4 regions of the Pantoea sp. C2G6 genome follow, and region 1 is predicted to be linked to each of the others. Evidence: predicted binding sites of a transcription regulator. Region 1 holds the regulator's gene; each other region holds the start of a gene.
The links. The regulator PurR, encoded in region 1, represses purine synthesis genes. The targets are predictions, from matches to a motif close to CANGCAAACGTTTGCNTG.

Region 1 (7,503 bases):
TTAAGTTATCCGCTGAAGTGTGTGATCTCTCTGAGCCGATGCGCGACGCGCTGCAACAGGGTGCGGCAAAAATTACCGCCCTGTATGCCCGCACGCTGATCGCCGCTGAACAGCAGGAGTCACTGAACCTGCCGCAGCCGCCCGCGCAGATGGCTGAACTGCTGTCGCTGCTGTGGCTTGGTGCCAGTTTGCAGAGCAAGATTTCCCGTGAGCCGCAGCCGCTGCGACTCGCGCTGAATACCATCGAACAGTGGCTTGACCGTCACTGATTTTAAAAACAGATGTTTGTAGACGACTGGTCTACTAATCAGGAGCTATTATGGCGAGTACCCAGCTGTTTCGTCCGCTGAAAGTCGGCGCAATTACCGTCCCGAACCGCGTTTTTATGGCGCCACTGACCCGGCTGCGCAGCATTGAGCCGGGCGACATTCCAACCCCGATGATGGGCGAATATTATCGTCAGCGCGCCAGCGCCGGTTTAATCATTACCGAAGCCACCCAGATCTCCTTCCAGGCGAAAGGCTACGCCGGTGCGCCAGGCTTACACACGCAGCCACAGATCGCGGCGTGGAAAGCGATTAACGAAGGGGTGCATCAGGCGGGCGGCCATACCGCCGTGCAGCTGTGGCACACCGGTCGTATCTCGCACAACAGCGTGCAGCCGGAAGGCAAAGCCCCGGTGGCACCTTCGGCGATTGCCGCGGGCACCCGCACCTCGCTGCGTGCCGAAGATGGCAGCGTCTACCGTGAAGAGACCTCCACGCCGCGCGAACTGACGGTGCCGGAGATCCAGCAGATCGTGGCCGACTTTGGTCAGGCCGCCGCCAACGCGCGCGAAGCGGATTTCGATCTGCTTGAGTTGCACTCGGCGCACGGGTATCTGATCCACCAGTTCCTGGCGCCAGGCTCAAACCAGCGTAGCGACGAATATGGCGGCAGCATTGAAAAACGCGGTCGTTTTGCGCTGGAAGTGGTTGATGCGGTGATCGCCAACTGGGCGGCGGATCGTATCGGTATTCGCGTCTCCCCTATCGGCAGCTTCCAGAATCTCGATAACGGCCCGGACGAAGAAGAAGCCGCGCTGTGGTATATCGGCGAGCTGGCAAAACGCAACATCGCCTATCTGCACCTTTCAGAGCCAGACTGGGCCGGCGGTAAGCCTTATACCGACGCTTTCCGTCAGAAAGTGCGTGACCTGTTCCCTGGCGTGATCATTGGTGCTGGTGCCTACACCGTGGAGAAAGCGGACGATCTGATCGCACGCGGTCTGATCGATGCGGTGGCCTTTGGTCGCGATTACATCGCTAACCCGGATCTGGTTGAACGTCTGCAACAGGACGCGCCACTGAATCCACAGCGCCCGGAGAGTTTCTACGGCGGCGGCGCGGAAGGTTATATCGACTACCCTACCCTGTAATCGGTTCGGGCTGCCGTCCGGGACGATGACGGCAGCCATTACGCAATGGCGATTTTGATCGCTATACTTAGCGCCTGGGTCATCCGGCGATGGCGTTTTATTGAAAAGAGGATGTTATGCGTTTACTTCATACCATGCTGCGCGTTGGCGATCTGCAACGTTCTATCGACTTCTACACCCGTGTGCTGGGCATGCGCGTGCTGCGTCAGAGCGAAAACACCGAATACAAATATACCCTGGCGTTTGTAGGTTACACCGACGAGAGCGAAGGCGCGGTGATTGAGCTGACCTACAACTGGGGCGTTGATAAGTATGACCTCGGCAACGCCTATGGTCATATCGCGCTGGGCGTCGATGACGCGGCAGCAGCCTGCGAGCGTATCCGCAAAGATGGTGGCAACGTCACCCGTGAAGCGGGCCCGGTCAAGGGCGGCTCCACCATTATTGCCTTTGTGGAAGATCCCGATGGCTACAAAATTGAGCTGATCGAAAACAAAGACGCCGGAAACGGCCTGGGCAACTAATTCTGCCCCTCAGCCTGCCCTGCCGGGTGGGCTGACCTCCCTTCTCTGCGGTTCATCTGCTGCACCCGGGCCGGTTTTTTGCCATAATGCGCGCTGCCCTTTTTCTGCAACGAGATCCTGATGTCTGAATCGAATTCCCCTAATGCACTCAATCAACGTTTCCGTGGCTTCTATCCGGTGGTCATCGACGTGGAAACCGCGGGTTTCAACGCGCAAACCGATGCGTTACTGGAGATTGCCGCCATCACGCTGAAAATGGATGAAGAGGGCTGGATTCAGACTGACCAGACGCTGCATTTTCACGTCGAGCCGTTTGCCGGCTCGCTGCTGCACCCTGAAGCGCTGGCCTTTACCGGTATCGACCCCACTAATCCGCTGCGTGGCGCGGTGAGTGAATATGAAGCGCTGCACGCCATTTTTAAAATGGTGCGCAAAGGCATTAAAGACAGCGGCTGTAACCGCGCCATTATGGTGGCGCACAACGCGACTTTCGATCTGAACTTTATGTCGGCCGCGGCGGAGCGTGCCAGCCTGAAACGCAATCCGTTTCATCCGTTCGCCACCTTTGACACCGCGGCCCTGAGCGGCCTGGTGCTGGGACAGACGGTGCTGGCGAAAGCCTGTATCGCGGCGGGGATGGCGTTTGACAGCAATCAGGCGCACTCGGCGCTGTATGACACCCAGCAGACGGCGCTGCTGTTCTGTGAGCTGGTGAATCGCTGGAAACGTTTAGGCGGCTGGCCACTTCCGTTGGCGGCGGAAGCGCCGGAAGCCGATGCATCCGCATAAGGGATGCCATAATGAGAAAGGCCGACATGATGTCGGCCTTTTTTTATTCTGCTTCTTTAAATTTTTCTGCGGTCTCTTTGATCAGCGACTGCAATTCACCACGCTGTAACATCTCAACGATGATGTCACATCCGCCGACCAGCTCGCCATCGACCCACAGCTGCGGGAAGGTTGGCCAGTTGGCGTATTTCGGCAGCTCTGCACGAATGTCAGGGTTCTGCAGAATATCCACGTAAGCAAAGCGCTCACCACAGGCTGACAGCGCCTGTACCGCCTGAGCAGAGAAACCGCAGCTTGGCAGTTTCGGGGAACCTTTCATATACAGCAGGATCGGGTTTTCTGCGATCTGGCGCTGAATTTTTTCTACAGTACTCATAATTGCCTTCCTTAATTCGTTACTTCGTGTTTGTTTATTGTAGCGACTTCGCCGCGTGACTGAAAACGAGATTTTGCTCACTGCCCGATTAAATGACCCGCATTGCTAAGTTGTGGCAGGCCGGGCATGAATTCTCCTTTATTAACAGCTGGTAACAGTTTAATAATTCGTAATAATTTCGCTGATATAAGAGACTGAAAATGTTCATTTTCAACACTATTATGGCGGCTGCAAAGATTAATAAAAAAAGACATAACAGTTTTTAAAAAAACTGGACTAGAATGGCTTCGGCGCTGATCCTGGATCAGATTATTCTCACCCTTGTCGCGGTGCGTAGTGGCCCTGACAACTCAACTTATCAACGGACTATGCGTTTAATCATTACGCTTTTTATGCTGGCCTTTGCGCAACTGTTCTTTAATGTCGCCGCTGCGTCACCGCACAAGCCGGTGAACCTCAGTACGCATAAAGCAGAGAAAAAGAGTGCGCGTGACGATGAGCGCCGCAAGCGCCGTCCTGTCAAAACAGCGGCGAAAAAGAGTCGCCTCAGCCCGGTTCAGAAAACAAAAACCAAAAAACAGAAAAAAGTTGAACTGACCGCTCAGCAGACCCCCGCTCACAAGACCTCGCTTAAAACCGCCAGCAGCACAAAGAACAAGAAACGCTATGGCCACCAGCGTCCGCTGAAAACCGCCGACCTCAACAGCGCGGAAACCGGCACCATCAAAATGAATAAATCGCACCGTCAGCGCTATCAGAAGGCGCGCGAAACGGCGATGACCAAGCTGATGGGTCAGCTGGGTAAACCCTATCAGTGGGGCGGCACCTCCCCGCATACCGGCTTTGATTGCAGCGGCCTGGTCTGGTACGCCTATAAAGATCTGGTGAAGTTTAAGATCCCGCGCACCGCCAATGAAATGTATCACCTGCGTGACGCCGCACCGATTAAGCGCGAATCGCTGGAAAAAGGGGATCTGGTTTTCTTCCGCATTAACGGTCGCGGTACCGCTGACCACGTCGGCGTTTACCTGGGTAACGGCAAATTTATCCAGTCGCCTCGTACCGGCAAAGATATTCAGATTAGCGCGTTAGGGGAAGATTACTGGCAGCGCCACTACATTGGTGCCCGTCGGGTGATGACGCCAAAAACCATTCGCTGAGTGGATAAACAGCCAGAAAAGAGAGCCGGGGTGAAAACCCCGGCTTTTTTTATCAGTGCAGAATAGCGGTAAAACTAAAGGCTACAATCATCAGCAGGCAGCCGACGGTGGTCATCAACGCCAGTTTAAGATCGGTACTCATTGATTACTCCTTAGTCACACAGTATGTAGGGATATAGCATTTTCCCACAGGGACCGGTAAAAATCTCGTTTTATCCGGTCAGCCTTGTTAGAATCCCGCCTTTGTTGCGCAACGCGCGCAACCCCGATTCCGTTTGCTCGCTTTTCCAGGCGCTATTTACCCGCCAGACGCCTGTTTACCGGCCAGAAAAGAGGCATGATTGCAGGAAAACCCCCTGGGCAGACGCAAACGTTTAACATTACGCTTATCAGCGAGTTAGATAAGCACTGGAGTCCGATTTTCATGGCAACAATCAAAGATGTGGCAAAACGCGCCGGCGTCTCAACGACCACCGTTTCGCACGTCATTAATAAAACGCGCTTTGTGGCGGAAGAGACGCGCAACGCGGTCTGGCAGGCGATTCAGGAGCTGCACTACTCACCCAGCGCCGTGGCGCGCAGCCTGAAGGTGAATCACACCAAAACGCTGGGCCTGCTTGCCACCTCCAGCGAAGCGCCCTATTTCGCTGAAATTATCGAAGCCGTGGAGAATCACTGCTTTGACAAGGGCTACACCCTGATCCTCGGCAATGCCCATAACGATCTGCAAAAACAGCGCGCTTACCTCAGCATGATGGCGCAGAAGCGCGTCGATGGCCTGCTGGTGATGTGCTCTGAATACCCGGACGATCTGCTGAAGATGCTGGAAGAGAACCGTAATATTCCGATGGTGGTGATGGACTGGGGCGAGTCACGCGCCGACTTTACCGACACCGTGCTGGATAATGCCTTCCAGGGCGGCTATCTGGCCGGCCGTTATCTGATTGAGCGCGGCCACCGCGATATTGGTGCTATCCCCGGTCAGATGGAGCGTAACACCGGCGGCGGACGCCATGCCGGTTTTCTGAAAGCGCTGGAAGAAGCGGGGATTCAGCCGCGTCCCGAATGGATCGTGCAGGGTGACTTTGAGCCGGAGTCGGGTTATCAGGCGATGCAGCAGATTCTGTCGCAGAAACAGCGTCCGACCGCGGTGTTCTGTGGCGGCGACATTATGGCGATGGGCGCGATTTGTGCCGCCGACGAGATGGGCCTGCGGGTGCCGCAGGATATTTCGGTGATCGGCTATGACAATGTGCGCAACGCGCGCTATTTCGCCCCGGCCCTGACCACCGTCCATCAGCCGAAAGCCCAGCTGGGTGAGAAAGCGCTGGATATGCTGCTGGACCGTATCACCAGCAAACGCGAAGTGTCACAGACGATTGAAGTGCACCCTACCCTGATTGAACGCCGTTCGGTCGCGGATGGTCCGTTCCGCGACTATCGCCGTTAATCCTCGCTCAGCCACTCCTGATTAAGCGTCTGCGCATCACCCAGGTAGTTCAGCAGCCAGGCGGTTGCCGGGGATGCGCGATCTTCCGCCCAGCTGACGCAGCAGGGGCTGTCAGGAAAGGCCACCGGCAGCGTCAGCTCAACCAGATCGCCGCTGTCGAGCAGCGGTTTCGCCAGATGACCTGGCACCATCGCGACGCACAATCCCGCCAGCAAACAGTCCAGCCCGGTCTGCCATTCCGGTACCACCAGCCGGCGCTGGTTATCCAGCGTCCATGTCATCCGGCGCGGCAGCGCGCGGGAGGTATCCTCCAGCACCAGCGACGGCCAGCTGCGCAGCGTATCTTCATCGATCTGGCTGGCCTGCGTCAGCGGATGATGATGCGCAACCACGCAGCGCCAGTTGAGCTTCCCCATATCGCGGAAGGCGAAACGTCCGCCAACCGGGATCGCCTGGGTCGCGCCAATCGCCACTTCAACCCGGCCATCCGCCAGCGCATCCCAGACGCCGTTAAACACTTCATAGCTGATGTGCAGCTCCATATCGGGGAAATGGCGATAAAAATCTTTCACCAGTTGCCGGGTCCGCTCGGGTTTCACGATGCAGTCAATCGCCAGGCTTAACTGGCCGCGCCAGCCGTTAGCCAGCTGCTGACACTGTCGGCGTGTGGCGAGCATTTTTTTGATGACGCTGCGCCCTTCACGGACAAAATGCTCGCCCGCAGGCGTTAATACCACCTCCCGATGCTGGCGTTCAAACAGCGGCACCGCCAGCCAGGTCTCCAGCTGGCGCACCGTATAGCTGATGGCAGAAGGGACGCGATGCAGCTCCTGCGCCGCCGCGCTGAAACTGCCACCGCGCGCCACTGCGTCAACCACCTCTAATGCATATTCCGACCACATAATCTGCCTTCAAAAATTTTAACAGCAATCGGCAAATATTAGCGTTTCACAGCCGCAAACGCACCTTTTACACTCTGCCGCGTTTATCCTGCAAAATGAGAAGCACATGTTACCGACCAAAGGATTTATGCCCTATCTTGCTCTGCTGAGCATGCTGGGCTTTTTAGCCACTGATATGTACCTGCCCGCCTTCGGTGCGATGCAGCAGACCTTTAACAGCTCGCCGGGTCTGATCAGCGCCAGCCTGAGCCTGTTCCTGGCGGGCTTTGCCTGCGGTCAGCTCTTCTGGGGGCCGCTCTCCGATCGCATCGGGCGCAAGCCGGTGCTGCTGGCCGGGCTGACGCTGTTTGCTGTCGGCTGCGCCGGGATGCTGTGGGTGAGTAATATCTATCTGATGCTGCTGCTGCGTTTTGCGCAGGCGATTGGCGTCTGCGCCGCCGCCGTAAGCTGGCAGGCGCTGGTGGTCGATCGCTATCCGGCGGCGCGCGCCAATAAAGTGTTCGCCACCATCATGCCGCTGGTTGCGCTCTCCCCCGCGCTGGCCCCGCTGCTGGGTGCCTGGCTGATTGGCCATTTCCACTGGCGCTCCATTTTCCTGGTGCTGACCCTGACTGCGGTCGCGCTGATTCTGACCACGTTGCGTCTGCCGGGTGCGCGTCCGGTGGCCGCTGACAAAGGTGCGCAGCCAGGTTTTCTCTCGCTGGTGAAATCCCGGATTTACAGCGGTAACGTTCTGATCTATTCCGCCTGTTCCGCCAGCTTTTTTGCCTGGCTGACCGGTTCGCCCTTTATTCTGGCCGATCTGGGGCTCTCGCCAGCCGACATCGGGCTGAGCTATCTGCCCCAGACGCTGGCTTTCCTGATTGGCGGTTTTGGCTGTCGTGC
Region 2 (7,503 bases), on a different contig from region 1:
CCACCAGCGCCGCGGGCAGGATCGTCAGCATCGCTACCCACTCAAAGCGCGGGGTGTAGAAGGTCGGCAGTGCAAACCACGGCGCTTTGACCACGCCGCTCCAGTCGACGATGCCCATAAAGGCGGAGAGCAGATAACCGGCCACGACGCCGACCAGAATCGGGATGATCGCCAGGAAGCCACGGAACAGCACCGAACCGAACACCGTCACCGCCAGCGTCACCAGCGAGATCAGCACCGTTTTACTGTCGGGCGCGCTGCCTTCAGCGGGCAGCAGACCCGCCATATTGGCGGCCACCCCCGCCAGCTCCAGACCGATTACCGCGACAATCGCGCCCATCGCCGCGGGCGGAAACATCACGTCGAGCCAGCCGGTGCCCGCCCGTTTGACAATCAGCGCCACGATACAGAACAGCACGCCGCACAGGATAAAGCCGCCCAGCGCCACCTCATAACCGAGTGGCAACAGCAGCAGCACCGGCGAGATAAAGGCAAAGCTGGAACCGAGGTAAGCGGGGATTTTTCCCTTACAGATAAAGAGATAGATCAGCGTGCCGACGCCGTTAAACAACAGCACCGTCGCCGGGTTGATGTGGAACAGAATCGGCACCAGGACCGTGGCGCCAAACATGGCGAACAGGTGTTGCAGGCTGAGTGGAATGGTTTGCAGTAACGGCGGTCGTTCACTGACGCCAATGGCGCGACGAGTCATCATTTATCCCCTTATTGTTTTCATCTCCTCCCGGTTCACGCAGCCGCGACAGCAGGATGCGCACCGGTAAGCCGTAAGGCAAACCGATCCGCGGTCAGAGACAGTGCTTTTTTGCCAAAAAAAAGCCGACTCTCTGGTCGGCTATGCGATTTATTTGGTTCCGAAAATCTTATCCCCGGCGTCACCGAGTCCGGGAATGATATAACCCTTCTCATTCAGTCCCTGATCCACTGACGCGGTGTAAAGCTCAACGTCCGGGTGTGCTTTCTCCAGCGCGGCAATCCCTTCCGGGGCCGCCACCAGCACCAGCACTTTGATGCTGCTACAACCCGCTTTTTTCAGCAGGTCGATAGTGGCAATCATCGAGCCCCCGGTGGCCAGCATCGGGTCGACCACCAGCGCCAGCCGCTCTTCAATGTTAGAGACCAGCTTCTGGAAGTAGGGAACCGGCTCCAGTGTCTCTTCATCACGGTAAACCCCCACCACGCTGATACGGGCGCTGGGAACATGCTCCAGTACCCCTTCCATCATGCCGAGGCCGGCACGCAGAATCGGCACCACGGTGATTTTTTTGCCTTTGATCTGATCGATCTCTACCGGGCCGTTCCAGCCCTCAATGGTGACGCGCTCTGTTTCCAGATCGGCGGTCGCTTCGTAGGTCAGCAGGCTGCCCACTTCAGAGGCCAGCTCGCGAAAACGCTTTGTACTGATATCATGCTCACGCATCAGGCCCAGTTTATGTTTGACCAGCGGGTGTCTGACTTCCACGATCTTCATTGGTGTTCTCCCGGAATGAGTTGAGCTAAAAAAAAATCGCGGGATTATACCGCCTTTTCGACGTTGCGCCACCTGTCCTTGCGCAAAGCCACCGCGTTAACCAGCCCAAAATAAGGATTAATGAAAATCACCTGATGCGCAATCCCAGACTCGCAAACGTTTGCCTGCACTGATAGAATTGCCGCGCTCTATTTTAAAACCACCAACCGCAACTCGCGTGGGGACCTCGCAGTGACCGACAAGACCTCTCTCAGTTACAAAGACGCCGGTGTTGATATTGATGCTGGTAACGCCCTGGTTGACCGTATTAAAGGCGTAGTGAAAAAGACCCGTCGCCCCGAAGTGATGGGTGGACTGGGCGGTTTCGGTGCGCTTTGTGCGCTGCCGCAAAAATACCGTGAGCCGGTGCTGGTCTCCGGCACCGATGGCGTGGGCACCAAGCTGCGTCTGGCGATGGACCTCAAACGCCACGACGCGATTGGCGTCGACCTGGTGGCGATGTGCGTCAACGACCTGGTGGTACAGGGTGCTGAGCCGCTGTTCTTCCTCGACTACTACGCCACCGGCAAGCTGGATGTGGATACCGCCTCCGCGGTGATCACCGGCATCGCCGAAGGCTGTCTGCAATCGGGCTGTGCGCTGGTGGGCGGTGAAACCGCAGAGATGCCTGGCATGTATCACGGCGAAGATTATGACGTGGCCGGTTTCTGTGTCGGCGTGGTGGAAAAATCAGAGATCATTGACGGCAGCAAAGTGCAGGATGGCGATGTACTGATCGCGCTCGGCTCCAGCGGCCCGCACTCCAACGGCTACTCGCTGGTGCGCAAAATTCTGGAAGTCAGCAACACCGATCCGCTGGCTGAACAGCTGGAAGGCAAACCGCTGGCCGATCACCTGCTGGAACCAACCCGCATCTATGTGAAAAATATCCTGAGCCTGATCGAGCAGGTCGATGTGCACGCTATCGCACACCTGACCGGCGGCGGCTTCTGGGAAAATATTCCGCGCGTACTGCCCGACAACACCCAGGCGGTGATCGACGAGAAGAGCTGGCAGTGGCCGGCGGTCTTCAGCTGGCTCCAGCAGGCGGGCAACGTCAGCCGTTTTGAGATGTACCGTACTTTCAACTGTGGCGTCGGGATGATCATCGCCCTGAGCCCGGCAGAAGCGGACAAAGCGGTGGCGCTGATGGAAGCGGCCGGAGAGAAAGCCTGGAAGCTCGGCGTGATTAAAGCGTCCGATGCCGAAGAGCGTGTGGTCATCAACGGATGAAAAAGCTGGTTGTACTGATTTCCGGCAACGGAAGTAATCTTCAGTCCATCCTCGACGCCTGCGCCAGCGGGCGGATCCACGGCAGCGTGGCTGCCGTGTTCAGCAACCGTGCCGCCGCCTATGGCCTGACGCGGGCGCAGGAGGCGGGAGTACCTACCCACGCCCTTGCCGCCAGCGACTTCGCCGATCGTGACGCCTTTGATCGCCAGCTCATCGCTGAGATCGACGCTTACGCGCCGGATCTGGTAGTGCTGGCGGGTTACATGCGGATTCTCAGTAGCGCTTTCGTGGCCCATTTCCACGATCGCCTGCTGAATATCCACCCTTCCCTGCTGCCGAAATATCCGGGTCTGCATACCCACCGTCAGGCGCTGGAGAATGGCGACAGCGAGCATGGCACCTCGGTGCATTTCGTCACCGACGAGCTGGATGGCGGCCCGGTGATCCTGCAAGCCAAAGTGCCGGTGTTTCCCGACGACAGTGAAGCGGAGATTACAGAGCGGGTGCAGCATCAGGAGCACGCGATCTATCCGCTGGTGATCGGCTGGTTTGTCGAAGGTCGGCTGGTGATGCGTGAAGGTAAAGCCTGGCTGGATGGCGAACCACTGCCGCCGCAGGGTTATGCTAACGACTGACTCTTCATGAGAAGCCCTGGCTTCTCATGAAGTACGGGCAGGGCCCAGGCTCCCATCGCTTTGGGCTTATGTGCGTTCTGCCGAAACCCCCGCCTTTCCTTAGCCGTAGCGTCCGGTAATGTAATCTTCGGTTCGTCGCTGTTTCGGCGCGGTAAAGATACGATCGGTCTCATCAAACTCCACTAACGCCCCCTGATGCATAAACGCGGTGTAATCTGACACGCGCGACGCCTGCTGCATGTTGTGCGTCACCAGCACCAGCGTGAAATGCTGCTTCAGCGTGGTCATCAGCTCTTCAATCACCAGCGTGGAGATCGGGTCCAGCGCGGAGGTCGGCTCATCAAGCAGCAGCACCTCCGGCTCAATCGCAATCGCGCGGGCGATCACCAGACGCTGCTGCTGGCCGGTGGAGAGCGTCAGCGCATTCTGTCCCAGCTGATCCTTAACCTCACTCCAGAGTGCCGCAGCGCGCAGCGCACGTTCACAGGCCTCGTTCAGCACCCGCCGATCGCGCACGCCCTGTAATCGCAGCCCGTAGACCACATTCTCATAGATCGATTTTGGAAAAGGATTAGGCCGCTGGAACACCATGCCCACGCGACGACGCAGCGCCGAGAGATCCTGATCCGGCCGCAGGATCGGCTGCGATCCCAGCAGCACCTCCCCCTCTATCCGGCAGTGATCGATCACATCGTTCATGCGATTAAAGCAGCGCAGCAGCGTCGATTTGCCACAGCCGGAGGGGCCAATCAGCGCGGTGATCTGGTTTTTTGGCACCTGTAGTGAAATATCCTGTAGTGCCAGGCGCTCGCCATACCACAGCGACAGATGGTTAACGGTAAGCGCAATATCCGTGTCGGGCGTCATAGTCATAGCCTGTTATTGAGTCATAAGGCGATAGCGTTCACGCAGACGGTGACGCAGGCTCATCGCCAGCAGATTAAGCGACAGAATAATCAGCACCAGCAGCAGCGCGGTGGCGAACACCAGCGGCCGGTCAGCTTCAATATTCGGACTCTGAAACGCCAGGTCATAAATCTGGAAGCCCAGATGCATAAACTTGCGATCCAGATGAAGATAGGGAAACACCGCGTCGACCGGCAGCTCCGGCACCATTTTCACCACCCCGACCAGCATCAGCGGCGCGGTTTCGCCCGCGGCGCGCGCCACAGCCAGGATCAGGCCGGTCAGCATCGCCGGTAGCGCCATCGGCAGCACCACATGCCACAGGGTTTCCGCCTGGGTCGCGCCCAGCGCCAGCGAGCCCTGACGTAAGCTATTGGGGATACGGGACAACCCCTCTTCGGTCGCCACAATCACCACCGGCAGCGTCAGCAGCGCCAGGGTTAACGACGCCCACAGCAGGCCCGGCGTGCCAAAGGTGGGATTGGGCAGCGCGCTGGCGAAGAAGAGCTGGTCGATAGTGCCGCCCACCAGCCAGACAAAGAACCCCAGGCCAAACACCCCATACACAATCGAGGGAACGCCAGCCAGATTGACTACGGCGATGCGCACCAGCCGGGTCAACGCATTGCGCCCGGCATATTCATGCAGCCAGATAGCGGCGACAACGCCCAGCGGCATCACCACCACCGACATCAGCAGCACCATCAGCACCGTGCCAAAGATCGCCGGGAAAGCGCCCGACTCACTTTCACCCTCGGCCGGGGAGTCGCTGACAAAGCGCCACAGCTGATGCAGAAAATGCAGCGTTTTAGCGGTCAGCGTCATCGCGTTCGGCTGCCAGCTGTCCACGATTTCGGTCAGGGGAATAACATGCTCAGTGCCCTGTACGTCACGCAGGACCAGCGCGTCGCGCTGGCTCTGCTGCTGTAAACCCGCCAGCGTCTCACTCAGCTGATTAAAGCGACGCTGCAAGGCCGCCTGATTTGCCAGATAGTCTGACTGCGCCTCCAGATCGAAATGACCGGCAGTGCGTTTGGCCGCGGCCTGCTCATTGAGCTGTTCGCGCTGGCTGTTAAGGCGCGCCATATCGACCCGGCGGATCTGACTGGCCTGGCGCACCAGTGACTGCACCTGCTGAAGCCGCTGGTGCAGCAGTGCGTCGACATCCTGCGCGGTTAACTCTTCATTATCCTCACGCAGACCGGCAAACCAGCCATAGGCCAGGCCGTGGCTGCGGCGCTGCAATACCATCACGGCCGCAGGCTGACTCACCTTCACCGCTTCCCGGCTGTAGACCGTACGGAAATCGGGCGCGTCCCAGTCACGGTTGCCGGTTTTGATCAGATAACGATACACCAGGCCGCCGCTGTTGCCCTGCTCATCCGCCGGGGCCGGAAAGCGCGGCTGATACGCCAGCGTTTCACCCAGCAGTTGGATTTCGTCTCCGTCGGGCTGGCTGAAACTGTAGAGGTCTACGCGCTGCGGCCAGAAAGCCCGTACGCCCTGCCAGGCCAGCAGGCCAATCAGCAGCGTAAAGGCTAACAGGCAGACCGTGACGGCACCGGCGGTCAGCCAGCGCCAGCGATCGTTTTGCCGCATGACTTTCATGCCTGCTCCTCCTGCTGGCTATAGCGCTGCCGCAGCCGCTGACGGATCAGCTCGGCAACGGTATTGATCACCAGCGTAAACAGCAGCAGCATCAGCGCACTGAGAAACAGCACGCGATAGTGCGCGCTGCCCGCCGCCGCCTCCGGCATCTCAATGGCGATGTTGGCGGAGAGCGCGCGCAGACCGCTGAACAGCCCGCCTTCGCTTTGTGGGGTGTTGCCGGTCGCCATCAGCACAATCATCGTCTCGCCCACGGCACGTCCCAGCCCGATCATCAGGGCGGCAAAGATACCGGCGGAGGCGCCAGGCAGCACCACGCGGGTCAGGGTCTGCCACGGTGTCGCGCCCAGCGCCAGCGACCCCTGGCCCAGCGCGGCGGGCACGCTGAACAGCGCATCTTCAGAGAGGGTGAAGATCAACGGCACCAGCGCAAAGCCCATCGCCAGCGCGGCCACCAGCAGATTGCGCTGCTCGTAGTGCGGCAGCCAGTCGCCGGCATCCGGTATAAACAACGTAGGCAGCCACAGCGTCAGCAGCGTCACCAGCAGTAACAGCGGCAGCAATATCATTATTTCGCGGCCCGGCTGTCGCCAGCGTGCCGGCAGACGGGCGCTGAATACGCCACACAGCAGCAGCGTGCCCGCCAGCGTCAGCGGTAACAGCAGCACGCCCACCAGCGCCTGACCAATATGCGGCGCCAGCCAGATCCCGGCGATTAATCCCACCACCACGCTGGGCAGCGCGCCCATCATCTCAATCGCCGGTTTAACCCAGCGTCGCAGGCCGGGCGCCATAAACCACGCGGTGTACATTGCCGCCGCCAGCGCCAGCGGCGTGGCGAACAGCAGAGCTAAACTGGCCGCTTTCAGCGTGCCGGCCACCATCGGAATCAGGCTGAACTTGGCCTGAAAGCTGTCGCCCGCCGCGGTCGACTGCCAGACCCAGTCAGGTTTGGGGTAGTTTTCATACCAGATTTTTTGCCAGAAGTTGCGCCAGGTGACATCCGGCCAGGGGTTGTCGAGCCGCAGCGTCTGCCAGCTGCCCGCCCGCTCAATCAGCAGGCTGTCGCCGCGCGGGGAGAACTGCGCCTGCACGATGCCGGGTGCCAGCTGGCGTTGCAGGATCGGGCCATCCTGTTTGCTGGCGAACAGCCGCAGCATCCCCTGCCTGCTGAGCGTGGCGAATACCTGCCGTTGTGGTTCGGTGATAAGAAGGCTCTCTCCGCCGCTGTCGGCAAAGGTACGAATGCGTTGCAGCCGTGGCCCCTGGGCGCTGGCGATGGCAAACCACTGGGTGACACCACTCTGATCCTGGATCAGCAGGCTTTTCCCGCCCACCAGCAGATGCAGGCTTTGCGGGCGCTGCGGCAGGGTCTGCGTTTCCCGCAACAGCGCCCGATCCTCATCGAGCTGCCAGACCCGCAGCAGATTGCCTTCGGTGGTATAGAGCAGATCCCCCGCCGGCGACAGGGCCAGCAGATCGGGCTGCGGCTGCGGCAGCGAGAAAATCGCCGCCTGGCGATCGGTGCCCAGCGTCAACACCCGCAGCCCGGCGTCCGTGAGCGCGGCGATCCGCCACTGACCGGGATGCCGG
Region 3 (7,503 bases), 330 kb from region 1:
CTGAACCGCCTGACGGAAGAGCTGACGGCGCGTGAACAGATGCTGGCGATCAGCTCCCGCAGCGCGGCCAATATCATCCGCAAAACCATTCAGCGTGAGCAGAACCGCATCCGCCAGCTGAACCAGGGTTTGCAGACCGTCAGTTTTGGTCAGGTGCGCAGCGTGCGGCTCAACGTGAACGTGCGTGAAACCCACGCCATGCTGCTGGATACGCTGTCGGAAGAGCATGAGCAGCATCAGGATCTGTTTAACAGCAATCGCCTGACCTTCTCGGAAGCGCTGGCGAAGCTCTATCAGCGTCTCAATCCGCACATCGACATGGGTCAGCGCACGCCGCAGACCATCGGTGAGGAGCTGCTGGACTACCGCAACTATCTGGAGATGGAAGTGGAAGTTAACCGCGGTTCCGATGGCTGGCTGCGCGCAGAGAGCGGTGCGCTCTCTACCGGTGAAGCGATCGGTACCGGTATGTCGATTCTGGTGATGGTGGTGCAGAGCTGGGAAGAGGAATCACGGCGTCTGCGCGGCAAAGATATTTCACCCTGCCGCCTGCTGTTCCTCGATGAAGCGGCGCGTCTCGATGCCCGTTCCATCGCCACGCTGTTTGAGCTGTGTGAGCGACTGGAGATGCAGCTGGTGATTGCGGCGCCGGAAAACATCAGCCCGGAGAAAGGCACCACCTACAAACTGGTGCGTAAGGTCTTTAACAATACCGAGCATGTGCATGTGGTTGGGCTGCGCGGCTTTGCTGCCGATCCTTCCCCGGTGCGCAGAGAGAGCGAAGCGGATGCGCTGCCCGATTTAACCGCGGAAAAATCGCAGGCGGAAACGTAGTCAAAAACTGAACCATTCGTTAATCTGGTCACGGCATTTGTCGCATGAGGCAAATGCCGTTTTTGTTTGTATACTCAACATTATGAGTCACGACGCGGTCGCAGCGGTTTCAGGGAACGCTGCGGAGTTGAACAGAGAGGGGGCAGGGATGTTGCGGTCAAAAAAATTACATCATCATCGCGTTGTATCATGGTTAGCGCTGGCGCTAACCGTTGTTCCATTTACGCTACCGCAGGCCGCGGTCATTGCCGCCATGCCAGGCACCACTCAGGCGAGGATCTCCGTTACCGAAAGTCAGCAGCGTATCCGCCAGGCTTTTTCCAGCGCCGATCAACCTTTTTATCTGGCGCCGCTGGCAACGCTTTATGCCTCACGCCATATGCAGCCGATCTGGCAGAATCGCCAGGCGGTACAGAATTTCCAGCAGCAGCTTGCCGAGGTCGCGCTTTCTGGTGTCCAGCCTCAGTTCACCCGTTGGATTGAGCGGCTGACCGATCCGGCCATCACCGGCTTTGCCCGTGACGTGGCGCTGTCAGATGCGATGCTGGGCTACCTGCAATTTGTCTCCAGCGTCCCGACCCAGGGTGAAACCTGGCTCTACAGCAACGTGCCTTACAGGCTGACGCAGCCGTCCGTGGCGGTCGTCAATCAGTGGCAGAATGCGGTTAACGCCGGATCGGACACGACCTTTATCGCTTCATTACAGCCGCAGCATCCCCAGTATCAGCCGATGCATGCCGCGCTGAAAACGCTGCTGAGCGATAAGCGCCCCTGGCCGCAGCTGAAAAATGCGGAAACCCTGCGTCCGGGCCAGGTCAGTGATGATGTGCCGGCGCTGCGTGAAATTTTACAGCGCAGCGGCATGTTAACCGCGTCGGTTAAAGCCCCAACACCGGATGATGACGCGGTGCCGGTCGCCAGCGTCCCGGTCAGCCACAGCGATCAGCCGGTAGTTGTCTCACCTTCTGCCACGCCGCTGAGCGAGCTGCCTGCGCCATCCCCGCAGTCGCCGGGTAATGTCCAGAGTCTGACGCTGGAGAATAATAGCGCCAATATTTATGACGAAACGCTGGTGGCAGCGGTAAAACGCTTTCAGCAGTGGCAGGGCCTGGATGGCGATGGCGCGATTGGTGCCAGAACGCGGCAGTGGCTTAACGTCTCGCCACAAATGCGCGCTTCACTGCTGGCGCTCAATATTCAGCGTCTGCGCCTGCTGCCGGATGATATGCATAACGGCATCATGGTGAACATCGCCAACTACTCGCTGACCTACTACAACAACGGCAATAAAATCCTCTCTTCGCGGGTGATTGTCGGCCGTCCTGACCGCAAAACGCCGCTGATGCGCAGCGCGCTGAATAATGTCGTGCTGAATCCGCCGTGGAACGTGCCAACTACGCTGGTGCGTAAAGACATCATTCCCAAGGTGAAGCAGGATCCCACTTATCTCTACAAACATGGCTATACGCTGCTGTCGGGCTGGAGTGCCGATGCGGAAGTAATCGATCCCAGCATGATCGACTGGCGGATGGTTTCAGCCTCATCCTTTCCCTATCGCCTGATTCAGGCACCGGGGCAGATGAACGCGCTGGGACGCTACAAATTTAACATGCCGAGTTCGGATGCGATCTATCTGCATGACACACCGAACCACAATCTGTTTCAGCGCGACATCCGGGCGCTCAGCTCAGGCTGCGTGCGGGTGAATAAAGCTTCTGAACTGGCGGGCCTGTTGTTGCAGGATGCAGGCTGGAACGACTCCCGTATCTCCAGCACGCTGAAAGAGGGTGACACCCGCTATGTGCCGATTCGTCATCGTATTCCGGTCAATCTCTACTACCTGACCGCCTGGGTGGCTGATGATGGCAAACCGCAGTTCCGCACAGATATTTACAATTATGATGATACCGCCCGTTCAGGCAGCAAGGCACTGAACCGGGCTCAGCAACTGCTGCTCTAGTCATTGATTTTGCATTATTCGCCGCATCCCGACGGTTAAAAAAAGGTGAATCCTCTGGCGATGTCGTCTGGCATCGCTTTCCAAACCTGACCTGGATGGGTTGACGGTCCCCTGAGAGAAAGTTATGGTTCGGCCTGTGCGCTTTTTGCACATTTCTATGGCTTCACTCTCAGGTAATACGCTACATGTCTACTATTGATTCTTTTCGTCGCAAACTACTGCTGTGCGGTAGCGCCACCGCTGGCCTGGCCCTGCTGCCAACGTCTGCAATGGCCTCACTTTCAACGTCTCGCCCGCGTGTATTGATGCTTAATAATCTTCACACCGGTGAAACCCTTAAAACTGAGTTTTTTAATGGTAAGAGCTACGACAAGGATGAGTTGTCACGACTAAATCACTTTTTCCGCGATTACCGCGCCAATAAAGTGAAAAGCATCGATCCGCATCTGTTTGATCAAATCTTCCGCTTGCAGGCGTTGCTGGGCATGCGTAAACCGATCCAGCTGGTGTCGGGCTATCGTTCACTGGCGACCAACAATATGTTGCGCGAGAGCGGCCCAGGGGTGGCGAAACACAGCTATCACACCAAGGGTCAGGCGATGGACTTCCATATTGAGGGCGTTTCCTTAGCCAATGTACGCAAAGCGGCGTTATCTCTGCGCGCCGGTGGTGTAGGATATTATCCTCGCAGCAACTTTGTGCACATTGATACCGGGCCGGTCAGGCACTGGTAACGACGCCGGCAACGCTGCGTGAGCCGGCCATGGAGCGTTATGAACTACCACATTATTCCTGTTACCGCCTTTGCGCAGAACTGTTCGGTTATCTGGTGCGAAACGACGCATGAAGCCGCACTGGTCGATCCCGGTGGCGATGCCGGATTGATCAGGCAAACGCTGGAGCAACGTAAACTGAAGCCGGCGCAGATCCTGCTGACCCACGGCCATCTCGATCATGTCGGGGCCGCAGTGGAACTCGCCGCCTTTTATCAGATCCCGATTGTCGGTCCGCAAAAGCGTGATGCATTCTGGCTGGAGGCGTTGCCAACCCAGAGCCGGATGTTCGGGCTTGAGGAGTGCGCGCCTTTTACTCCCGATCGCTGGCTGGAAGAGGGGGAAAGCGTTCAGGTAGGGCTGACCACGCTGGAAGTCCTGCACTGTCCGGGACACTCGCCTGGCCATGTCGTTTTCTTTGATCGGCCGGGACGGCTGCTGATTTCAGGGGACGTGATTTTCAATGGCGGCGTGGGACGTACAGACTTCCCACAGGGCGACCATCAGCAGTTGATTGATGCTATCCGCACCAAATTGCTGCCGCTGGGCGATGATGTCACCTTTGTACCAGGTCACGGCCCCATCTCTACCCTGGGGCATGAGCGCCTTACCAATCCTTTCCTGCAATAAAAAATGGGCCATCAGGCCCATTTTTCTATACTGCTGTCGTTACAGCACCGCGACAATCGCTTCGCACAGCGCCGACATATTATCGGGCGTCATGCCTGCCACGTTGACCCGGCCGGAGTTCACGGCGTAGACACCAAACTCATCGCGCAGGCGAATCACCTGCTCTTTGGTCAACCCACTGAACGAGAACATGCCGTTCTGCTTGATGATAAAGCTGAAGTCACGCTGCGCGCCTTTTTCCGCCAGAGTGTTTACAAACAGCTGGCGCATGCGCTGAATGCGCTGGCGCATATCGGACAGCTCCTGCTCCCAGATGGTACGCAGCGTTTCATTGCCCAGAATGGTGGCGACGATGGCCGCGCCATGCGCCGGTGGGTTGGAGTAGTTGGCACGAATGGTGTATTTCACCTGGCTGAATGCGGTATCTGCCACGCTGGCTTCCGCCGCCACCAGGGTGATGGCACCCACACGCTCGTTATACAGGCCGAAGTTCTTGGAGTAAGAGCTGGCGACAATCAGTTCCTGATGCGAGGCGGCAAAAATACGCAGGCCTTCGGCATCTTCATCCAGACCACGGGCAAAGCCCTGATAGGCGAAGTCGAACAACGGCAGCCAGCCATTGGCCTGTGAAAGCTGAGCCAGCTGTTGCCACTGCTCCGCTGTCGGATCGATACCGGTCGGGTTATGGCAGCAGCCGTGGAACAACACCACGTCGCCAGGCTGCACCTGTTTCAGTGACGCGACCATTCCCTCGAAATCCAGCGTGTGATTTTCCGCGTCGTAATAGTGGTATTCACAGACTTCAAGGCCGGCAGCATTAAACACATTTTTATGGTTTGGCCAGCTCGGATTACTGATCCAGACTCGCCTGACCGATGTTTGGGTCGCAAGGAAATCCGCCGCAATGCGCAATGCGCCAGTGCCACCCGGCGTCTGGGCAGTGCGTGCCCGGCTGGCGGCGATCAGTGGGCTGTCGTTGCCGAACAGCAGTGCCTGGGTGCAGCGGGCGAAATCCGCCAGACCATCAATGCTGAGATAGTTTTTGGTAGTTTCGTTTTCCAGCAAATACTGCTCGGCTTTTTTAACGCTGGTCAGCACCGGGGTCTTGCCGGTTTCGTCTTTATAGACGCCGATACCCAGGTTAATTTTGCCGGGGCGGTCGTCAGCGCGAAACAGATCGGCCAGCCCGAGAATAGGATCGGCGGGTGCAGCAGAGATCGATTCAAACATGTGTCAGGTCCATTAGCGTGAACTTTAGCAAGAGAGCTCTCAGGTTAGCGTCACACCAGGCAAATGCCAACCGTTTGCGAGACTAATTCGTGCATTTTACGGCGTGAACAGGGAGGCGGAGAAAAGTAGACGCGGTGGCGGCGTAAAAGGAGGACAGAACAGTGACCAGCAAATGGCAGAGATAAAAAAACGGGGCCATAGGCCCCGTTTTGAAAACATGTGTAAAGCGGAATCAGAACTGGTAAACCAGGCCCACACCAACCACGTCGTCTGTGTTCAGACCCAGTGGGTTGTCGTCATTCAGCTGGTTGATTTTGTAATCAACATAGGTAGACATGTTTTTGTTGAAGTAGTAGGTTGCGCCCACATCGAAGTATTTAACCAGGTCCGCATCGCCTACGCCTTCAATGTCCTTGCCTTTAGACTGAACGTAGGCAAGGGATGGACGCAGACCGAAGTCGAACTGATACTGTGCAACCAGCTCAATGTTCTGTGCTTTGTTTGCAAACGCAGTAAAGTCACCGGAATTGATTGGAGTTGAGTTGCGGGTCTCACCGTACATGGCAGCCAGGTAGACATTGTTAGCATCGTACTTAAGTGCGGTTGCCCAGTTTTCAGCACGTTTACCTGCGCCAACACCAGTGCCTACATCGGTATTAGTATCGGTATTACGAACGGTACCAGCCGACTGTGCGTTGGTACGGTCGCTGCTGCTGTATGCTGCTGCGAAGCCCACACCGATAGGTGATGTATAAGTTGTAGATACGCCGTAGCCATCGCCGTTAGCACGACGGATGTCTGCGCGGTCGTTTTTACCCTGATACTGAGCTGCGAAGTCCCAGCCATCAACCAGACCAAAGAAGTTGGTGTTGCGGTAGGTCAGCAGACCGGTGCTGCGGCCGTTCATGAAGTTATCTGAATATCCTGAGTCGCCACCGAACTCTGGCAGCATATCGGTCCAGCCGATTGCATCATAAACCACACCATAGTTACGGCCGTAGTCGATTGAGCCAGCGTCACCGAATTTCAGACCGGCAAAGCCCAGACGGGTTTTGTTGCCGTTTTGTGCATCAGAACCTTCAGAGTTGTTCGCCTGAATGTTGTATTCCCACTGGCCGTAACCGGTCAGTTGATCGTTAATCTGGGTTTCGCCTTTGAAGCCAAAGCGGACGTAAGAATTGTCACCGTCATTACTTGCGTCGTCAGAGAAGTAATGCAGACCAACAGCTTTACCGTACAGGTCCAGTTTGTTGCCGTCTTTGTTATAGATTTCGGCAGCGTTTGCTGCGCCGGCGGCTAACAGAGCAGGGATAACCACTGCAAGAATATTGCGCTTCATCATTATTCATTACCCTCATTGGAGTTATTTGTACACCTGCCACTGCCGTCAAGAAACCTTTACGGGAACCCTGAGAGAAGTTTGGTGTCTTCCTGTGTCTGCACGCATCTTTCCATCCCCCCAGCTCTATTTCTACCTCGAAAATGCTACTAAAGTCGTAATCTGGTTTCTAAAGGAAAATATGTATTACAAAATGTAAAAAATACGGAACTTTGTGAGAGAACTCAAAATTTACAAAAATAAAAAAAGGCCGGCAGTGCCGACCTCTTTATATATATGAATTTCTTATAATTAATCTTAAATTTTAGAAACTCGCGTTGCGTGGCGTGCGCGGGAAGGGGATAACGTCCCTGACATTCTGTACGCCAGTTACATAGGCGATTAAACGTTCAAAGCCCAATCCGAAGCCTGAATGGGGAACCGTACCGTAGCGACGCAGGTCACGATACCACCAGTAATCTTCTTTATTCAGACCCATCTCTTCCAGACGCGCGTCCAGTACATCAAGACGCTCTTCACGCTGTGAACCGCCAATAATCTCACCAATGCCAGGCGCCAGCACATCCATCGCCGCCACGGTTTTACCATCGTCGTTCAGGCGCATATAGAACGCTTTAATGTCTTTCGGATAGTTTTTCACCACAACCGGCGCTTTAAAGTGTTTCTCCGCCAGATAGCGTTCATGTTCGGAAGAGAGATCGATGCCCCAGGAGACCGGGTTCTCGAACGTCTGACCG
Region 4 (7,503 bases), 240 kb from region 1:
CCTTGCCACATCCGTTGTCAGCCAGTAGGTCGGACCGACATCCGCTTCTTCTTCTTTCTGATCCTGCGACGATAAAGAGTGCAGGCGGATCATCATGGCGTCATAGCTGTCAACAGTACTGATGTCCCAGCCCACCAGTGGATGGGTCTGAATAACGTCTTTGCTTCTGTCCATTATAACCTCCTTATTACTCGTTAAACGAAGTGCATGATGAGGTTCAATGCGGCTTTTTTATTCCAATAGCGAAATAATTATAACAGTAAACGGGTCAGTCACTGTTTAAAAGATGCCGTGAGTCAGCTTCTCACAGAATATTTGAGTTTGAAAGGCGGGAGTTGAAAAATAAAATGCCTGATGGCCAGGCATTTTTCTCACCGATCAGACGGCAGGCAAAAACGGCGGGCGGATTCAGCGGGTCGGGCTCTCCGACACCATGCCGCCACCGCGCTTTTGTAACGTTTCGGCCAGACGGGCAAAATGCTGCTGTAGCTGTTCATCATGGTTTTGATTCTGGGCTTCCAGCGACAGATTGTGCACCAGCAGCTGACTGGCGCGATCGTCAAGACAGAAAATCAGACTGGAAAAGGCATTTTCCAGCACCGTTAAACGACGCTGCTGGTCGGCGATCAGGGCTAACAGCTCACCAAAGGTCATCGCCTCTTCCGGTTTATCAGTGGTCATGGTGTCGCACCTCCAGTTATGCGGGACGATCGCAAGAATAGGTCATCGATCATGAAGAGTCCAGATGCAGAAAGGGGGAAGCGCGGGCAGGAGAGAGGGATAAAAAAACCGGGTGGCGAAACCCGGCAAAAAACTGCTCAGTGGCGGTTAATCGGTAATAAACCAGTCGTCTGCGCTTTCCCATGTCTGTTGCAGGATTTCGCTGATCTGGTCGCGCGTCTCTTTTCCACCGCCCAGCACGCTGAGATTATTGGCACTGGCATAACGTACTTTGACGTGATTGGTCGTGTCAGGAAACTGTTCATCAATGCGGCGCGACAGTTCGTCGCTTAACGCTTCAATCGCGCCAGCAGGAAGCGGTCGGGTATTCGATACGGTAATTTCAACACGCATAAGAGCCTCCGGTTAAGATACTGTATATATTTACAGTATCAGTCGGCCGGAGGCAAGCGAAATTATGCAATACGCCAGTTCAGCGTTTCACCGGCCAGGAATGGCACCAGGGCGTGGCTGCCGAGCGCGATCTGATCCGGCACCTGCCAGGCTTCACGCACCAGCGTAATGGTGCCCTCATTCAGCGGCAGGCCATAAAAGCGCGGCCCATTTTCAGAGCAGAACGCTTCCAGGTGTTCCAGCGCATTCAGCTCCTCAAACACCGTGGCGTAGGCGGGCAGCGAGGTCGGCGCATTAAACACCCCGGCGCAGCCGCAGCTCGCCTCTTTGAGATGTTGCAGATGAGGGGCGGTATCGGTGCCGAGGAAGAAGCGCGGATGACCGCTCGCCACCACTTTACGCAGCGCCTCCTGATGCACATTGCGTTTGAGAATCGGCAGGCAGTAGAGGTGGGGACGGATGCCGCCGACCAGCATGTGGTTGCGGTTAAACATCAGATGCTGTGGCGTGATGGTTGCGCCCAGCGTCTCATCCGCGGCAGCGACATACTCAGCGGCGTCCTGGGTGGTGATATGCTCCATCACCACTTTCAGCGCCGGAAACTGCTGACGCAGCGGCACCATCACGGTGTCAATAAAGCGTGCTTCCCGGTCAAAAATGTCGATATGCGCGTCGGTCACTTCACCGTGGATCAGCAGCGGCATCCCGAGCTTTTGCATCCGCTCCAGCACGCGGGCGATGGCGGCGATATGAGTGACGCCGTGGCTGGAGTTGGTGGTGGCGTGGGCCGGATAGAGCTTCGCGGCGGTAAACAGCCCGGTGCTGAAGCCGCGCTCCAGCTCATCAGGATCGAGCGAGTCGGTCAGATAACAGGTCATCAGCGGGGTAAAGGCGTGGTCAGCGGGCAGGGCCGCCCGGATGCGATCGCGATAGGCTTCACCGGCAGCGACGCTGGTCACTGGGGGCACCAGATTAGGCATCACGATGGCCCGGCCGTTCACTGCGCTGGTATAGGGCAGGACGGTTTTAAGCATCTCATCATCGCGCAGGTGAATATGCCAGTCGTCAGGGCGGCGAAAGGTCAGTTGCTGAGGTTGTGCTGTCATCAGTGAAGCTCCGGCAGAAAGGAAACGGGGGGCGTGTTCAGGCCGGGGTCTAAGCATAAGGATTCAGGCAACCGTTTGCACCTGCTTTTTACGCGGGCGGTGAAAATCCGCGCCCGCAGGCGCGGAAAGCCTTACCCGGTAAAGGGGATAACCAGTTCGCCAGGCTTCACTTCCAGCCCTTTGGCAAATTTCTTTGCCAGCGACTCGGCTTTGCTGCGATCGGCGCTGAGCAGGTAAGCGGGCTTTTGATCAAAATAGCTTTTCAGCGACTGATTGAGGTAGGGCGTCAGCGTTTTCATGATCGCGTCCATTTTTTGTGGCGTGACCTGCGCATCGACAATCTCCAGATCGCGCAGATAGATAGCGCCCTGTTGTCGATCGTAGACTGGCTGAGCGCGCATCTTTAGCTGCATATCCGCCTGCTGCGGGCCAAATAACGAGGTGACGCTGATTTTCGCATCGCCGGAGAGGGTCACTTTACCTGGCTCTTCACGGCCAATCTGGCTGGTGAGGTTATTCAGCACAATATGCGCGTTAACCAGCCCGGAAACGCCAATATCTTTCTCATAGTTATTGTGCTTTTGCAGCGCCTGATTCACTTCCTGCTCGCTGATGGTGTACTGCGTCAGTTGATTACAGCCACTCAGCAACAGCGCGAACAGCAGGGCGGTCAGGCCGAAAAATACCTTTTTCATCGTGGTTTATCCTGAATAACGGGGTCATTAAACAGGGCATAGCGTGCCTGAATGCGCTGCGGGTGTCATCAGGAAAGGGATGAGAAACGCCGCAGCGTCTCTCATCTGAGCGGGGGTTAAGGGGTGAAAGAAGAGAGCAGATTGACCTGGGTCTGTTTGGCCATGTTATCGCGATAGTCGGCGACCCGGCTCGGCCAGTCGATGCCGGTGACCAGGGTCAGCGAGCGCAACAGCGGGAAGAGATTGAAATCATCTTCTGACAGTTCGCCGTTGACCGCGTTGGGCTGGACGATCAACCGGTCGAGCTTGCGCAGATCGTCGCTGACTTTTTTGATCAGGCCTGGCGCATGCGTTTTCAGTTCCGCGAAGTCGCCAATGCTGGCCTGCTTTTTCGTGCGGAAATAGTCCCGTGCTTCAGGCGTGGCGAATTCGGCGAACCCGGCTTCCGCGATGCGCGGCAGCAGCAGTTTATTGACATAGCTGTTCATGTGGCGCAGCCACTCACCAATGGCTGGATTCAGCGCGCCGGTGATCAGCGGCTCACCCGCCAGCCGATCGACATAGTGGACGATCTCCATGCTCTCCGGCATCGCACTGCCATCCTGTTTTTGCAGGATCGGCGCCATCTTCTGCCCGATCAATCTCTTCGGGGTCTCTTCATCGTCATTGAGCATCACCACCAGCTCAACCGGTAAATTCTTCAGGCCGAAAATCATTCGCGCTTTCACGCAGAAAGGGCAGTGCTCATAGATATACAGCTTCATCCTGATCTCCTTTATTTAACAGAATGAATCAATTCATCCTGTTTTCGGGCTCGCAAAAAGTATGGAAGAGATTAACAGACAGGGCAAACCCGGCACGCCGGATGCAGGACGGCGCGCGGGCCATGACCGGGGGATAGCGGAGCAAAATCAAGGTCTTTGCGCGGTAAAGAGCGGTAACGTTTTACCGCAGCAGGGGCCGCGGTTATAGTTAACGCAGGGTTATAACGGCTCGGCTTTATCAGCCTTTGATTTCAGGAGTCAGGATGTTTGGCTATCGTTCTGCCGCGCCCAGGGTGCGATTAACCACCGATCGGCTGGTGGTCCGTCTGGTTCATGAGCGTGATGCCTGGCGGATGGCCGATTACTACGCGGAAAACCGTCAGTTTTTAAAACCGTGGGAGCCGGTGCGTGATGAGAGCCACTGCTACCCCTCAGGCTGGCAGGCGCGGCTCGGGCTGATTACCGATATGCATAAGCAGGGCTCAGCCTTCTATTTCATTTTAATGGACCCTGAAGAAACCGAAGTGCGCGGCGTGGCGAACTTCAGCAACGTGCTGCGCGGCTCCTTTCACGCCTGCTATCTCGGCTATTCCCTCGGGGAGAAGTGGCAGGGCCAGGGGCTGATGTTCGAGGCGTTGCAGTCCGCTATCCGCTATATGCAGCGCCAGCAACATATTCACCGCATCATGGCGAACTACATGCCGCATAATCAGCGCAGCGGCGATTTGCTGGCGCGGCTCGGCTTTGAAAAAGAGGGTTACGCCAAAGATTATCTGCTGATCAACGGGCGCTGGCAGGATCACGTCCTGACCGCCTTAACCCAGCGGGAATGGACGCCTGACCGGCGTGGACAATAACGAGGATGCGAGCATGAAAATGGCTTTATCGCCGCAGGCGCTGCGGGTGCTGGGCTGCCTGCTGGAGAAGCAGGTCACCACGCCGGAGCAATATCCACTGTCACTCAACGGCGTGGTCAGCGCCTGTAACCAGAAGTCAAACCGAGAGCCGGTGATGAGCCTCAGCGAAAGCGCGGTTCAGGATCAGCTCGATCAGCTGGAGAAGCGCCATCTGGTCACCGCCAGCAGCGCAGCGGGCCAGCGGGTGGTGAAGTTTGAGCAGCGCTTCTGTAATTCCGCTTTTGGCGCGCTGAAGCTCAACAGTGCGGAAGTGGCGGTGCTGACCCTGCTGATGTTACGCGGTCCGCAGACCCCCGGTGAGCTGCGTACCCGCAGCGGTCGTCTGCATGAGTTCAGCGACGTCAGCGAAGTGGAGCAGACGCTGGAGAGCCTGATGCAGCGTGACGACAGTGCGCGGGTGATCCGTCTGGCGCGTGAACCTGGCCGGCGCGAAAGCCGCTTTATGCACCAGCTGGGCGATGAAAGCGATCAGCCGCAGACCGCGGAGGCACCGGACGAGCAGGGCGATCTGACGGCGCGCGTTGCTCTGCTGGAGCAGCAGGTGGCTGAGCTTCAGGCACAACTGACCCAACTGCTGCAACCGGAGCGCTGAGATGAGATTACGTATTGGCATGGTGGGATTAGGTGGCATTGCGCAGAAAGCGTGGCTGCCGGTGCTGTCGGCGGCGACGGACTGGACGCTGGTGGGGGCTTTTTCGCCTAATCAGGCGAAAGCCCGGCCCCTCTGCGACAGCTATCGTATCCGCTGCTTTGATTCACTGGATGCGCTGGCCGCCGCCTGTGACGCGGTCTTCGTCCACAGCAGCACCGCCAGCCATTTTGAGGTGGTCAGGGCGCTGTTGCTGGCGGGAAAAGAGGTCTGCGTCGATAAGCCGCTGGCGGAGACCCTGGAGCAGGCCGAAACGCTGGTGGCGCTGGCAGAGAAGCGTCAGCGCACACTGATGGTGGCGTTTAACCGGCGTTTTGCCCCGAGCTATCAGCAACTACGGGCGGAGATGAGCGGCATCGCCTCGCTGCGCATCGAAAAGCATCGTAGCGATAGCGTCGGCCCGCAGGATCTGCGCTTTACCCTGCTCGATGACTATCTGCATGTGGTGGACACCGCGCTCTGGCTGGGCGGCAAGCGCTTCCACCATGTTGAAGGGCGCATCGACACCAACGAGCACGGCCAGATGCTCTACGCAGAGCATCATTTTTCAGTTGATGGCCTGTCGATCACCACCAGTATGCACCGGCGCGCTGGCAGCCAGCGTGAGCGGGTCAGCGCGGTAGGCGCGGGGAGATGCATCGACATCAGCGAGATGCGTGACTGGCAGGAGGAGCGCGGTAACGGCCTGCTGAGCGTCCCACCGCCCGCCTGGCAGAGCCACCTGGCACAGCGTGGTTTCAGCGGCGCGGCGCACCATTTCATCACCTGTGTACAAAATCAGACGAAGCCTGAAACCAGCGGGGAACAGGCGCTGATGGCGCAGTGGGTGGTGGAAAAACTGTGGCGTGACGCGACGCAGGAATAACGCCTTGTAACACTCCGGGCTGGTCATTTCCCATTGTGGCAGTAGACTGTCGCCGGGCACCCCTCAGGTGCCCGCGCTAATTCTCTATTTTGCCGATTCTTTTCAGGATGCGCCGTCAATTATGAATTTGTTGAAATCGCTGGCAGCGGTCAGTTCGATGACCCTGTTTTCCCGCGTACTGGGCTTTGCCCGTGACGCCATCGTGGCGCGGGTGTTTGGTGCCGGAATGGCGACCGATGCGTTCTTTGTCGCCTTTAAACTTCCCAATCTGCTGCGGCGTATTTTTGCCGAAGGCGCGTTCTCTCAGGCCTTTGTGCCGATCCTGGCTGAATATAAAAGTAAGCAAGGCGAAGAGGCGACGCGGCTGTTCCTCGCCTATGTCTCCGGTCTGCTGACGCTGGCGCTGGCGCTGGTCACGGTGGCGGGCATGATCGCCGCGCCCTGGGTTATCATGGTCACCGCGCCTGGCTTTGCCGACAGCGCCGACAAGTTCGCGCTGACCAGTTCGCTGCTGCGGGTCACTTTCCCCTATATCATGCTGATTTCGCTGGCGTCGCTGGCGGGCGCGGTGCTCAACACCTGGAACCGCTTTTCGGTGCCGGCGTTCGCGCCGACCCTGCTCAACGTCAGCATGATCGGTTTCGCGCTGTTTGCCGCGCCGCACTTTCACCCGCCGGTTATGGCGCTGGCCTGGGCGGTGGTGGCGGGTGGCGTGCTGCAACTCGGCTATCAGCTGCCGCACCTGAAGAAGCTCGGTATGCTGGTGCTGCCGCGCCTCAATCTGCGAGACGCGGGCGTCTGGCGGGTGATGCGTCAGATGGGTCCGGCGATCCTTGGCGTCTCGGTCAGCCAGATTTCACTGATTATCAACACCATTTTCGCCTCCTTCCTGGTGTCAGGATCGGTTTCCTGGATGTACTACGCTGACCGCCTGATGGAGTTCCCGTCCGGGGTGCTGGGCGTGGCGCTGGGCACCATTCTGTTGCCGTCGCTGGCAAAAAGTTTCGCCAGCGGCAACCATGATGAGTATTCACGGCTGATGGACTGGGGGCTGCGCCTCTGCTTTCTGCTGGCGCTGCCCAGCGCCGTGGCGCTGGGCATGCTCTCCGGCCCGCTGACCGTAGCGCTGTTCCAGTATGGTAAATTCACCGCCTTTGATGCGGCGATGACCCAGCGTGCGCTGGTCGCCTACTCTGTTGGCTTGATGGGGCTGATTGTGGTCAAGGTGCTGGCACCGGGCTTCTATTCGCGTCAGGACATTAAAACCCCGGTGAAAATCGCCATCATCACGCTGATCATGACGCAGGTGATGAACCTGGCGTTTATTGGCCCGCTGAAGCATGCCGGTCTCTCTCTGTCGATCGGGCTGGCGGCCTGTCTCAATGCCGCGCTGCTCTACTGGCAGCTGCGTAAAAGAAAGATCTTTATCCCGC

Region 2: purM (phosphoribosylformylglycinamidine cyclo-ligase) is a predicted target of PurR. The motif match lies at 1,639-1,656, and genes of this name have one in related genera.
Region 3: ACCW71_RS00925 (amino acid aminotransferase) is a predicted target of PurR. The motif match lies at 5,491-5,508, and genes of this name have one in related genera.
Region 4: pyrC (dihydroorotase) is a predicted target of PurR. The motif match lies at 2,245-2,262, and genes of this name have one in related genera.

Annotation. Positions count from the first base shown of each region.
Region 1 is NZ_JBGMNJ010000001.1:530,995-538,497, reverse strand. Features, by position in the region: gene ACCW71_RS02595 (TetR/AcrR family transcriptional regulator) at 1-269, shown strand, start outside; gene ACCW71_RS02590 (alkene reductase) at 320-1,417, shown strand; gene gloA (lactoylglutathione lyase) at 1,534-1,941, shown strand; gene rnt (ribonuclease T) at 2,062-2,730, shown strand; gene ACCW71_RS02575 (Grx4 family monothiol glutaredoxin) at 2,774-3,109, opposite strand; gene ACCW71_RS02570 (C40 family peptidase) at 3,475-4,266, shown strand; gene ACCW71_RS02565 (YnhF family membrane protein) at 4,319-4,408, opposite strand; gene purR (HTH-type transcriptional repressor PurR) at 4,691-5,716, shown strand; gene punR (DNA-binding transcriptional activator PunR) at 5,713-6,618, opposite strand; gene punC (purine nucleoside transporter PunC) at 6,725-7,503, shown strand, end outside.
Region 2 is NZ_JBGMNJ010000009.1:64,901-72,403, forward strand. Features, by position in the region: gene uraA (uracil permease) at 1-712, opposite strand, end outside; gene upp (uracil phosphoribosyltransferase) at 863-1,489, opposite strand; gene purM (phosphoribosylformylglycinamidine cyclo-ligase) at 1,721-2,761, shown strand; gene purN (phosphoribosylglycinamide formyltransferase) at 2,758-3,396, shown strand; gene pstB (phosphate ABC transporter ATP-binding protein PstB) at 3,496-4,263, opposite strand; gene pstA (phosphate ABC transporter permease PstA) at 4,276-5,910, opposite strand; gene ACCW71_RS13410 (ABC transporter permease subunit) at 5,907-7,503, opposite strand, start outside.
Region 3 is NZ_JBGMNJ010000001.1:200,841-208,343, forward strand. Features, by position in the region: gene mukB (chromosome partition protein MukB) at 1-834, shown strand, start outside; gene ldtD (L,D-transpeptidase) at 983-2,794, shown strand; gene ACCW71_RS00915 (DUF882 domain-containing protein) at 2,980-3,528, shown strand; gene ACCW71_RS00920 (MBL fold metallo-hydrolase) at 3,568-4,197, shown strand; gene ACCW71_RS00925 (amino acid aminotransferase) at 4,237-5,427, opposite strand; gene ompF (porin OmpF) at 5,660-6,769, opposite strand; gene asnS (asparagine--tRNA ligase) at 7,071-7,503, opposite strand, start outside.
Region 4 is NZ_JBGMNJ010000001.1:295,683-303,185, forward strand. Features, by position in the region: gene bssS (biofilm formation regulator BssS) at 1-174, opposite strand, end outside; gene ACCW71_RS01385 (hypothetical protein) at 409-681, opposite strand; gene dinI (DNA damage-inducible protein I) at 829-1,074, opposite strand; gene pyrC (dihydroorotase) at 1,137-2,180, opposite strand; gene ACCW71_RS01400 (lipoprotein) at 2,312-2,875, opposite strand; gene grxB (glutaredoxin 2) at 2,992-3,639, opposite strand; gene rimJ (ribosomal protein S5-alanine N-acetyltransferase) at 3,903-4,496, shown strand; gene ACCW71_RS01415 (YceH family protein) at 4,510-5,148, shown strand; gene ACCW71_RS01420 (Gfo/Idh/MocA family protein) at 5,150-6,070, shown strand; gene murJ (murein biosynthesis integral membrane protein MurJ) at 6,192-7,503, shown strand, end outside.